2 regions of the Escherichia sp. MAL-1 genome follow, and region 2 is predicted to be linked to the other one. Evidence: predicted binding sites of a transcription regulator. Region 2 holds the regulator's gene; the other holds the start of a gene.
What was found. Region 2 encodes PhoB, which activates phosphate uptake and scavenging genes when phosphate is short. Its sites were predicted from a motif close to CTGTCATAAAACTGNCNNAT; they were not measured.

Region 1: the regulator PhoB is predicted to act here: its motif matches at 2,820-2,839, upstream of opgB (phosphatidylglycerol--membrane-oligosaccharide glycerophosphotransferase).

The regions. Positions count from the first base shown of each region.
Region 1 covers NZ_CM129609.1:4,192,726-4,197,489, reverse strand. The annotation lists gene lgoD (L-galactonate oxidoreductase) at 1-296, shown strand, start outside; gene opgB (phosphatidylglycerol--membrane-oligosaccharide glycerophosphotransferase) at 436-2,727, opposite strand; gene yjjA (DUF2501 domain-containing protein YjjA) at 2,981-3,475, opposite strand; gene dnaC (DNA replication protein DnaC) at 3,524-4,261, opposite strand; gene dnaT (primosomal protein DnaT) at 4,264-4,764, opposite strand, start outside.
Region 2 covers NZ_CM129609.1:3,699,436-3,704,199, reverse strand. The annotation lists gene sbcC (exonuclease subunit SbcC) at 1-148, opposite strand, end outside; gene sbcD (exonuclease subunit SbcD) at 145-1,347, opposite strand; gene phoB (phosphate response regulator transcription factor PhoB) at 1,537-2,226, shown strand; gene phoR (phosphate regulon sensor histidine kinase PhoR) at 2,284-3,579, shown strand; gene brnQ (branched-chain amino acid transporter carrier protein BrnQ) at 3,986-4,764, shown strand, end outside.

The DNA of each region.
Region 1 (4,764 bases), 490 kb from region 2:
CGATGAATAACACCGTGAATTTGATTCGTCACGGCGGCACGGTGGTATTTGTCGGCCTGTTTAAAGGTGAGTTGCAGTTCTCCGATCCGGAATTCCATAAAAAAGAAACGACGATGATGGGTAGCCGCAACGCCACGCCGGAAGATTTTGCTAAAGTCGGTCGACTGATGGCGGAAGGAAAAATCACTGCTGACATGATGTTAACCCATCGCTATCCGTTCGCCACGCTGGCAGAAACCTACGAGCGCGATGTGATTAACAATCGTGAGTTGATTAAGGGTGTAATTACTTTCTGATAAGGCGAGATTATTAAAGTTGCCATGCAGCGTCCGGGGAAGTGTTGGGCGCTGTTTTTTTTCTGTTTCTCAATGATGTTTTGTAGGCCGGAGAAGATGTGTAGGTCGCACCTTATGCGACCTACACATCAGTCAGAAATTACCCTTCACGTTCCACAACTTTAATTTCCACCATGCCGATCCCGAGCTTACGCGGCGAGTGTCCGAGGATATTCCCTTCGTTGGTTGAGACAGGTTCCGGCGGCACAATTACCAGTGTGTCGGCATCGGTTGGGTTATCGAAATGCAGTGTGGTGGTGGTCACTTCATTGCCCAGCACAAGAGTTTGTTCTTCATTGCCTACGCGTACCGGAATAGGACGGCTGGCGTTATTGCCGTATGCTTTGGCGGTAATCACCAGGTCAAATTTCTTCGGCAGCGGATGCTTGTACTCGATTTTTACTTCATCGCCCAGCTGCGCGTTGGACCAGCGGCCCCACGACTCTGGACGGGAAATCCCACTAAACTGTTTCACCTCTTCTGGCGCACCGGCGACGTTGAAGATGAAACTGTCGGCTTTGTAGCGAATATCGTTATCAACAATTTTCAGCGTATCGACATTGCCTTTATAACGCGCCATGTCGATGACCGTATCTTTAAATGCCGTTTTGCCCTGCCATGTTGTTTTGTCAACATGCTGAACAATTTGCTGACCGCCAAGCTGCCCTTGCGAGACACACCAGTCGGTGGAGAGTGCCAGTTCCGGAGCCCAGAGTTGTGCCATCTTATAGCAACGGTCAACCCAGACGAAATTGTCGCGTGGAGCGAAATCGGCCAGCTGGAAACGCAGCGGTGCTGAGTATTCGCTTTCCGGCAGCGGTTCCACGCGTTTGTCTGAAACCCGCAACAGCAGCGGCAAACGGAAATGGCTACCCGAGAAGGCAATCATGTTTTTCTGCTGGTCGATGGTGAACTCTTTCATCTCTTTAGGGAATTTCCACAGGCGGATGATATCCGGCTTCCACGCCAATGTTTTCTCTTTGATATTGAGGAAGATTTCCGACATTGACTGCCCGGATAAACTGCTACGACCAAGTCCGAGATAGTTATCGCCACCGAGAATGTCCAGCACCGTCGCGCCGTTATCCATCGTGTTACGCTTCACTGCCAGCGTCTCTTGCTGCGGCTTGTCGCCACGAATGACAAAAAACAGGTTATTGCGATCCTGCTTATTGAGGTATTTCCACGCCGTGTTGTTCATCGCTAAATGGTCAGAAGAGACGACGATGACGGTATCTTTAAACCACGGTGACGCTTTGATTTTGTTGATAAACGCCGAGATATTCTCCTGGCTGCAACTTACCGCGCTGAATGACTGGTTCGGCTTACCGTCAAAATCATATTTTTTGCGGTTACAGGTACGCGAGATAAAACCATCCGGGTGATGGGTATCGACTGTCAGGGTAAACAGTGAGAATCGCTGACCTGAGCGGGAAAGCTCTTCAAACTTTTTCCACGCTTCATCGAGAACGGTATCGTCGTAGAATCCCCAGTCGTTGCGATAGTGCGGGTCGGCCACCACGCTTTTCAGCTCTTCTGAGCCGTATAAGTGGTCGAAGCCATGCGACTTCAGGAACACATCTTTACCGGCAAAACGCAGATTCGCGCCCTGCACGAAATAGTTCTGATAACCCGAGTTTTTCAGGATATCGCCCAGACAGATGTTCTGCGGGAAGAAGCTGGAGACAGAGGCGGAGGCGTTGCCTTCAAAGGGGGCAAACAGCGGTATGCCGCACTGAGAAGCCACCATGCCCGCAATCGTGTAATCCGTTCCTGGCAGCTGCTGCGTGTGGCTGAAATCCAGGCCTTCATTTTTCAACGCGCCCAGTTCAGGCGTGAGATCCGGGAAAGCTTCGTTATCAAAATAGGTCCGCTCGAGACTTTCGCCGTAGATATAAACCAGGTTGAGTTTCGGGTCAGGGATAGTTTTCGACGGCTCTTTATAATAAGCCGCAAAGTCCGGGTCGCCATCGCGTGACTGGGATTTCACCAGTTCCGTTATCTGACGAAATGCCGGGCTGGCGTCCACCGAACCCAGCGCCAGTAAGAGCGCCAGCAGGCTGTAACCAAAATGGTGCGGATGATGGCGACGACGGCGCAGGATCCAGCCCAGCGCACCGAACACCGCTGTCAGCCCCAGCACAATGCCGATACCCGGCAGGATGTATTTGCTGACGCCAGCACCGGTCAGGCTGTTGGTTAAGGTATAGAGAACCGCGTCGTTAATACCAGCGCCAGTAAAATAGTCGCTGGCAAACAGGGTGATATTTAAAACGACAAATAGCCCCAGCACCGTTAATGTGGCTGCAAACCACCAGGTGTTACGTCCCGCTTTCCATGCGTAAATCAGCACAGAGGCGAGAAAAAGGGCGAAAGAGAGTAGTTCTGACAACGGGCGATCCTCACTAAACCGGGCCGTTTAGCCAACGTTTAAGCTTTTTGAGAAGCACAATGTAATGGCGTCGCCATATTGCTGCAATTCTAGTGTCAAAAAAATGCGATGTTGTTAGGAATTAGTTTATAAACAGACTTTTTTGATCGCGGTCGCTTCCCGTGTAACAGGGGGAAAACCGTCCAGGAGCAGGGAAAAGGGCAGGAGAGAGCCGCGTCAGCCGGGTAACAGCTAAAACGCGGCGTTTCGCGGTTCAGGAAATGAAGTTCAGCCCCTGCTTTAACACCAGATCGCAGGCTTTGGTTTTCACCTTTTCTGCCAGCGGAGTCGTTCCGATGTTATCCAGATTGAGTTGCTGACCATCTTTGGTTTTCAGCAAACCCTGAATGCCATCCAGATAGTTGGTGTCTTCTTTTTGTTCTTCACTGTTCAGGCCCAGCTTTTCCAGCACCTGGTTCTTGATGTTTTCGGCATCGGTTACCGACGCCAGCTTTTGCTTCGCGCAGTATTGCAGAATGCCTGCGGCGTTGTTCATGTTATCTGCGCTTAAGGCCTGGTTCCCGCTGCTAAGCAAGTTAGTTAATGACGCGAGCGACCAACCGCCTTCCTGTGTCGTGCTGTTTTGGTTGCCAAGTTCGCTGGCGGCGCTGGAGAGCGCATCTTTCCAGGACGCAGCATGCACCCCAGTGGAAATTAATGCGCTGGCGGCAATGGCACAGCACAGAAGATGTTTAACAGTTTTCATCATCATTACTCAAGGTGGAATTGTGTCGCAGTATACCGCCAGAAACGGGGATTAATACTCTTTACCTGTTACCCGGCTACGGTAGCTATCCCAGTTGAAGATCACCCACAAACTGTTACCCAGGCGCATACGGTCCATCACGCGTTCGCCCAGCAACTTGGTCATCTCTTCCATATTACTGTTGGTCAGCATCCCGGTTGGGCGTTTGGAAGAAGAGCGGCGATCGACGATCTGGTTGATGATCACTTTTTCGTATTTCGATTCGGTCTGCACGCCGATCTCATCGATCACCAGCAGATCAACGTTGCTCAGATCGTTAAGCAGTTGTTCTTCGCTGGTACCGCTATTCCTGAAGGTATCTTTCATCGCCGACATAATATCGGCCACGGTGATGATCAATACGGATTTACCGCGTAGCAGCAGCTCGTTGCAGATTGCCGCCGCCAGATGGTTTTTGCCGGTTCCTGGCTTACCAGAAAAGATGAAGCTGGCGATGTTGCCGTCAAACTCTTCGACATACTGGCGCGCTTTGCTTAACGCATTCATCTGCCCTTCACACTCAACGCGATAGTTCTCAAAGGAGCAGTTCTGATGCAGTGGACGAATACCGGAGCGGTTAAAGGTGCGCTGCATTTTCATCGCCCGATTTTCACGTTCGAGAGCGGCGGAGCGGATCGCCCCTTGTTCTTTCTGCCAGGCCAGTAGCTCTTCACCCGTTTTGAATGCAGGTTTGATATGGGCAGGCATCATTTTTTGCAGGCGTTGCATCAGGTCGCCAACGTTTTTCATCGTTACCCTCTGAATCCTGGTGGAATTTGGCTGTCAGGTTCGCTGACCGTATTCACATCTCGTTTCGGCAGTCCGCCGTTGCTGGCACGACCGATTTGCAGGCTGCGCGCCAGTTTTTGTTGCCACTGCACATGGTGAAAGACTTTACCTTCCGCCTGCCAGTAGGCAATGAATGAGGCCAGTTCTTCGGTGGTCACCGGCTCTCTTAGCGCCACGCCCCATAGCGCCGCCAGGCGGATAAAGTCGGCATCGGGTTGCCAGTCCGGATACATGGCGAATTTCCCCATGGGGACAGCAACGGGAGCGGCTTGCGGTTCCTGATAGAGTTGATCGTCCAGAGCGACATCGCTTCCCGGACGCGCCAGCTTTTCTTCCAGCGCCAGCAGTTCAGCCAGACGTGCAGGCGTGACGGCATAAAACGCCGGGGCATTGTTAGCAAATACGGCAACCACACCGCCTTCAGCTTTTGCCAGAACGGTTTGGTGATCGTGTACCAGGGCGTC
Region 2 (4,764 bases):
TGGCGTCCAGCAGGGTGGTTTTCCCCGCACCGGTTGGGCCGGTAATGGCAAACAGCCCGTTGCTGGCGAACGGCTCGCGGGTGAAATCAATCTTCCATTCGCCTTTTAATGAGTTCAGGTTTTTCAGGCGCAGGCTGAGAATTTTCATGCTTCGTGTTCTCCGGCGAGGCTATGCAACGTCGTGGCGAAAAGATGCTGCAGACGTTGCTGCTGCGATTCATCCAGTTCTTCCAGTGCCAGACGGCGATTGAACACCTCTTCGACGCTGAGTTCGCTGAGGGTTTCACGCTGTTGGCTGGCTAACACACGCTCGCGCTGTTCACGACTCCGACGTACCAGCAATACTTCGACAGGCAATGATTCGGTTAATGCCTGGATTTTGCGCTGAATATCATGCAGATACTCATCAGTAGTGATTTCGATATCCAGCCAGACAGGTGGCTCCTGTGATACATCGCGCCACTGTTCCAGCTGTTCGGTAATCGACGCCAGATCGCCTTTCAGCACCGCCATGGGTTGCGTTACCGGTACGTTCAGGTTTTCTACGCTCTCTAATTTGCCGTTTGAAAATGTCACCAGATGGACATATTTACTCTTACCGCATTCATCAAAACTTAGTGGAATGGGGGAGCCGCAATAGCGAACATGTTCCATGCCGCCAATAATCTGTGCGCGGTGAATATGCCCGAGCGCGATGTAGTCGGCTGGTGGAAAGTTTTGTGCCGGAAACGCGTCCAGCGTGCCAATATAAATGTCACGCACGGCGTCACTTTTACTGGCCCCCACGGTCGTTAAATGTCCCGTGGCGATGATGGGCAGAGGCTGATCGCCGCGCAGTTTGCAGGCATCGGCATAGTGTTGTTGGTAATAATCGGTAATCGCTGCCAGTAAATGCTGCTGTTTTTCAATACCGTTAAGCCCCGCCTGGCTGGTAATAATGTCACGCGGACGTAAAAACGGAATGGGGCACAGCACTGCGCCTGGCGTCCCGTCGCGACGAGGCAAGATTTGCGGCGCATGTCCGGCGCTGGCGACCACGGTAGTATTGAGGAACGCCATGATATCGCGCGATTCATTCAGCGTGGCGACCGAGTCATGGTTTCCTGCCAGTACCACCAGATGACAGCCAGTTTGCTGTAAATTGACAACAAAACGGTTGTATAACGTGCGGGCGTAACTGGGCGGCGAGCCGGTATCGAAAACATCACCGGCAACAATAATCGCATCCACCTGATGGGTTTGTGCTGTCTCCAGCAGCCAGTCAAGAAAAGCCTGATGTTCAGCTTCGCGGCTTTTACTGTAGAAGTTCTGGCCGAGATGCCAGTCTGAGGTGTGAAGGATGCGCATAACGGTTCCCTGGCGAAAAAGCATGGGCGCGATTATACCCAAACAGATGTGCCATTTGCTTTTTTCTGCGCCACGGAAATCAATAACCTGAAGATATGTGCGACGAGCTTTTCATAAATCTGTCATAAATCTGACGCATAATGACGTCGCATTAATGATCGCAACCTATTTATTACAACAGGGCAAATCATGGCGAGACGTATTCTGGTCGTAGAAGATGAAGCTCCAATTCGCGAAATGGTCTGCTTCGTGCTCGAACAAAATGGCTTTCAGCCGGTCGAAGCGGAAGATTATGACAGTGCTGTGAATCAACTGAATGAACCCTGGCCGGATTTAATTCTCCTTGACTGGATGTTACCTGGCGGCTCCGGTATCCAGTTCATAAAACACCTCAAGCGCGAGTCGATGACCCGGGATATTCCAGTGGTGATGTTGACCGCCAGAGGGGAAGAAGAAGATCGCGTGCGCGGCCTTGAAACCGGCGCGGATGACTATATCACCAAGCCGTTTTCGCCGAAGGAGCTGGTGGCGCGAATCAAAGCGGTAATGCGCCGTATTTCGCCAATGGCGGTGGAAGAGGTGATTGAGATGCAGGGATTAAGTCTCGACCCGACATCTCACCGAGTGATGGCGGGCGAAGAGCCGCTGGAGATGGGGCCGACAGAATTTAAACTGCTGCACTTTTTTATGACGCATCCTGAGCGCGTGTACAGCCGCGAGCAGCTGTTAAACCACGTCTGGGGAACTAACGTGTATGTGGAAGACCGCACGGTCGATGTCCACATTCGTCGCCTGCGTAAAGCACTGGAGCCCGGCGGGCATGACCGCATGGTGCAGACCGTGCGCGGTACAGGATATCGTTTTTCAACCCGCTTTTAACGCCTTGCTCATCGGACGCAGAGCAGGGCTTATGATTTCTTAACTGGAGTATCTTACGTGCTGGAACGGCTGTCGTGGAAAAGGCTGGTGCTGGAGCTGCTACTTTGCTGCCTCCCGGCTTTCATCCTGGGTGCATTTTTTGGTTACCTGCCCTGGTTTTTGCTGGCATCGGTAACAGGACTGCTTATCTGGCATTTCTGGAATTTATTGCGCCTTTCATGGTGGCTGTGGGTGGATCGCAGTATGACCCCGCCACCGGGGCGTGGTAGCTGGGAACCGCTACTATACGGCTTACACCAGATGCAGCTGCGAAATAAAAAACGCCGCCGTGAACTGGGCAATCTGATTAAACGCTTTCGTAGCGGCGCGGAGTCGCTGCCCGACGCGGTGGTGCTGACCACGGAAGAGGGCGGTATTTTCTGGTGTAACGGTCTGGCGCAACAAATTCTTGGTTTGCGCTGGCCGGAAGATAACGGGCAGAACATCCTTAACCTACTGCGTTACCCGGAGTTTACGCAATATCTGAAAACGCGTGATTTTTCTCGCCCGCTCAATCTGGTGCTCAACACCGGGCGGCATCTGGAAATTCGCGTCATGCCTTATACCCACAAACAGTTGCTGATGGTGGCGCGTGATGTCACGCAAATGCATCAACTGGAAGGGGCGCGGCGCAACTTTTTCGCCAACGTAAGCCATGAGTTACGCACGCCATTGACCGTGTTACAGGGTTACCTGGAGATGATGGATGAGCAGCCGCTGGAAGGCGCGGTACGCGAAAAAGCGTTGCACACCATGCGCGAGCAGACCCAGCGGATGGAAGGGCTGGTGAAGCAATTGCTGACGCTGTCGAAAATTGAAGCCGCGCCGACGCATTTGCTCAATGAAAAGGTTGATGTGCCGATGATGCTGCGCGTTGTTGAGCGCGAGGCTCAGACTCTGAGTCAGAAAAAACAGACATTTACCTTTGAGATAGATAACGGCCTCAAGGTGTCTGGCAATGAAGATCAGCTACGCAGTGCGATTTCGAACCTGGTCTATAACGCCGTGAATCATACGCCGGAAGGCACGCATATCACCGTACGCTGGCAGCGAGTGCCGCACGGTGCCGAATTTAGCGTTGAAGATAACGGACCGGGCATTGCACCGGAGCATATTCCGCGCCTGACCGAGCGTTTTTATCGCGTTGATAAAGCGCGTTCCCGGCAAACCGGCGGTAGCGGATTAGGGTTAGCGATCGTGAAACATGCGGTGAATCATCACGAAAGTCGCCTGAATATTGAGAGTACAGTAGGAAAAGGAACACGTTTCAGTTTTGTTATCCCGGAACGTTTAATTGCCAAAAACAGCGATTAATCCGCCTTTGTCATCTTTTATTGCCATAAGCCAGTCGATGCTGGCTTATTTTCTTTGCAGTCAAAATACGGGCGTTAGATTTTACAACGGTTGGTGATTTTTTGTTCGCATGATTAGCCATGTCTTTTTCACGGAAATAGTGTTTTATACTGGTTGGTGATTTCTTATCGCTATATACCTCTGGTTTTTAGATCCCTCCTTGCTTTAAAACGTTATAAGCGTTTAAATTGCGCTTCAGGTGCTGTCATACTGACTGCATTAACGCGGTAAATCGAAAAACTATTCTTCGCCGCGCCTGGTTGGGAGTATTTCCCGCTAAAATTGTTTAAATATACCGCTGTATCATCCCCAGGGATTGGCACAAAAATTTAACGTTACAACACCACATCCACAGGCAGTATGATTTATGACCCATCAATTAAGATCGCGCGATATCATCGCTCTGGGCTTTATGACATTTGCGTTGTTCGTCGGCGCAGGTAACATTATTTTCCCTCCAATGGTCGGCTTACAGGCAGGCGAACACGTCTGGACTGCGGCATTCGGCTTCCTCATTACTGCCGTTGGCCTGCCGGTATTAACAGTAGTGGCGCTGGCAAAAGTTGGCGGCGGTGTTGACAGCCTCAGCACGCCAATCGGTAAAGTCGCTGGCGTACTGCTGGCAACGGTTTGTTACCTGGCGGTGGGGCCGCTTTTCGCTACGCCGCGTACAGCTACCGTTTCTTTTGAAGTGGGGATTGCGCCGCTGACGGGTGATTCCGCGCTGCCGCTGTTTATCTACAGCCTGGTCTATTTCGCTATCGTTATTCTGGTTTCGCTCTATCCGGGCAAGCTGCTGGATACCGTGGGCAACTTCCTTGCGCCGCTGAAAATTATCGCGCTGGTCATCCTGTCTGTTGCCGCGATTGTCTGGCCGGCGGGTTCTATCAGCACGGCGACTGAGGCTTATCAAAACGCTGCGTTTTCTAACGGTTTCGTTAACGGCTATCTGACCATGGATACGCTGGGCGCAATGGTGTTTGGTATCGTTATTGTTAACGCGGCGCGTTCTCGTGGCGTTACCGAAGCGCGCCTACTGACCCGTTATACCGTCTGGGCTGGCCTGATGGCGGGTGTTGGTCTGACTCTGCTGTACCTCGCGCTGTTCCGTCTGGGTTCAGACAGCGCGTCGCTGGTCGATCAGTC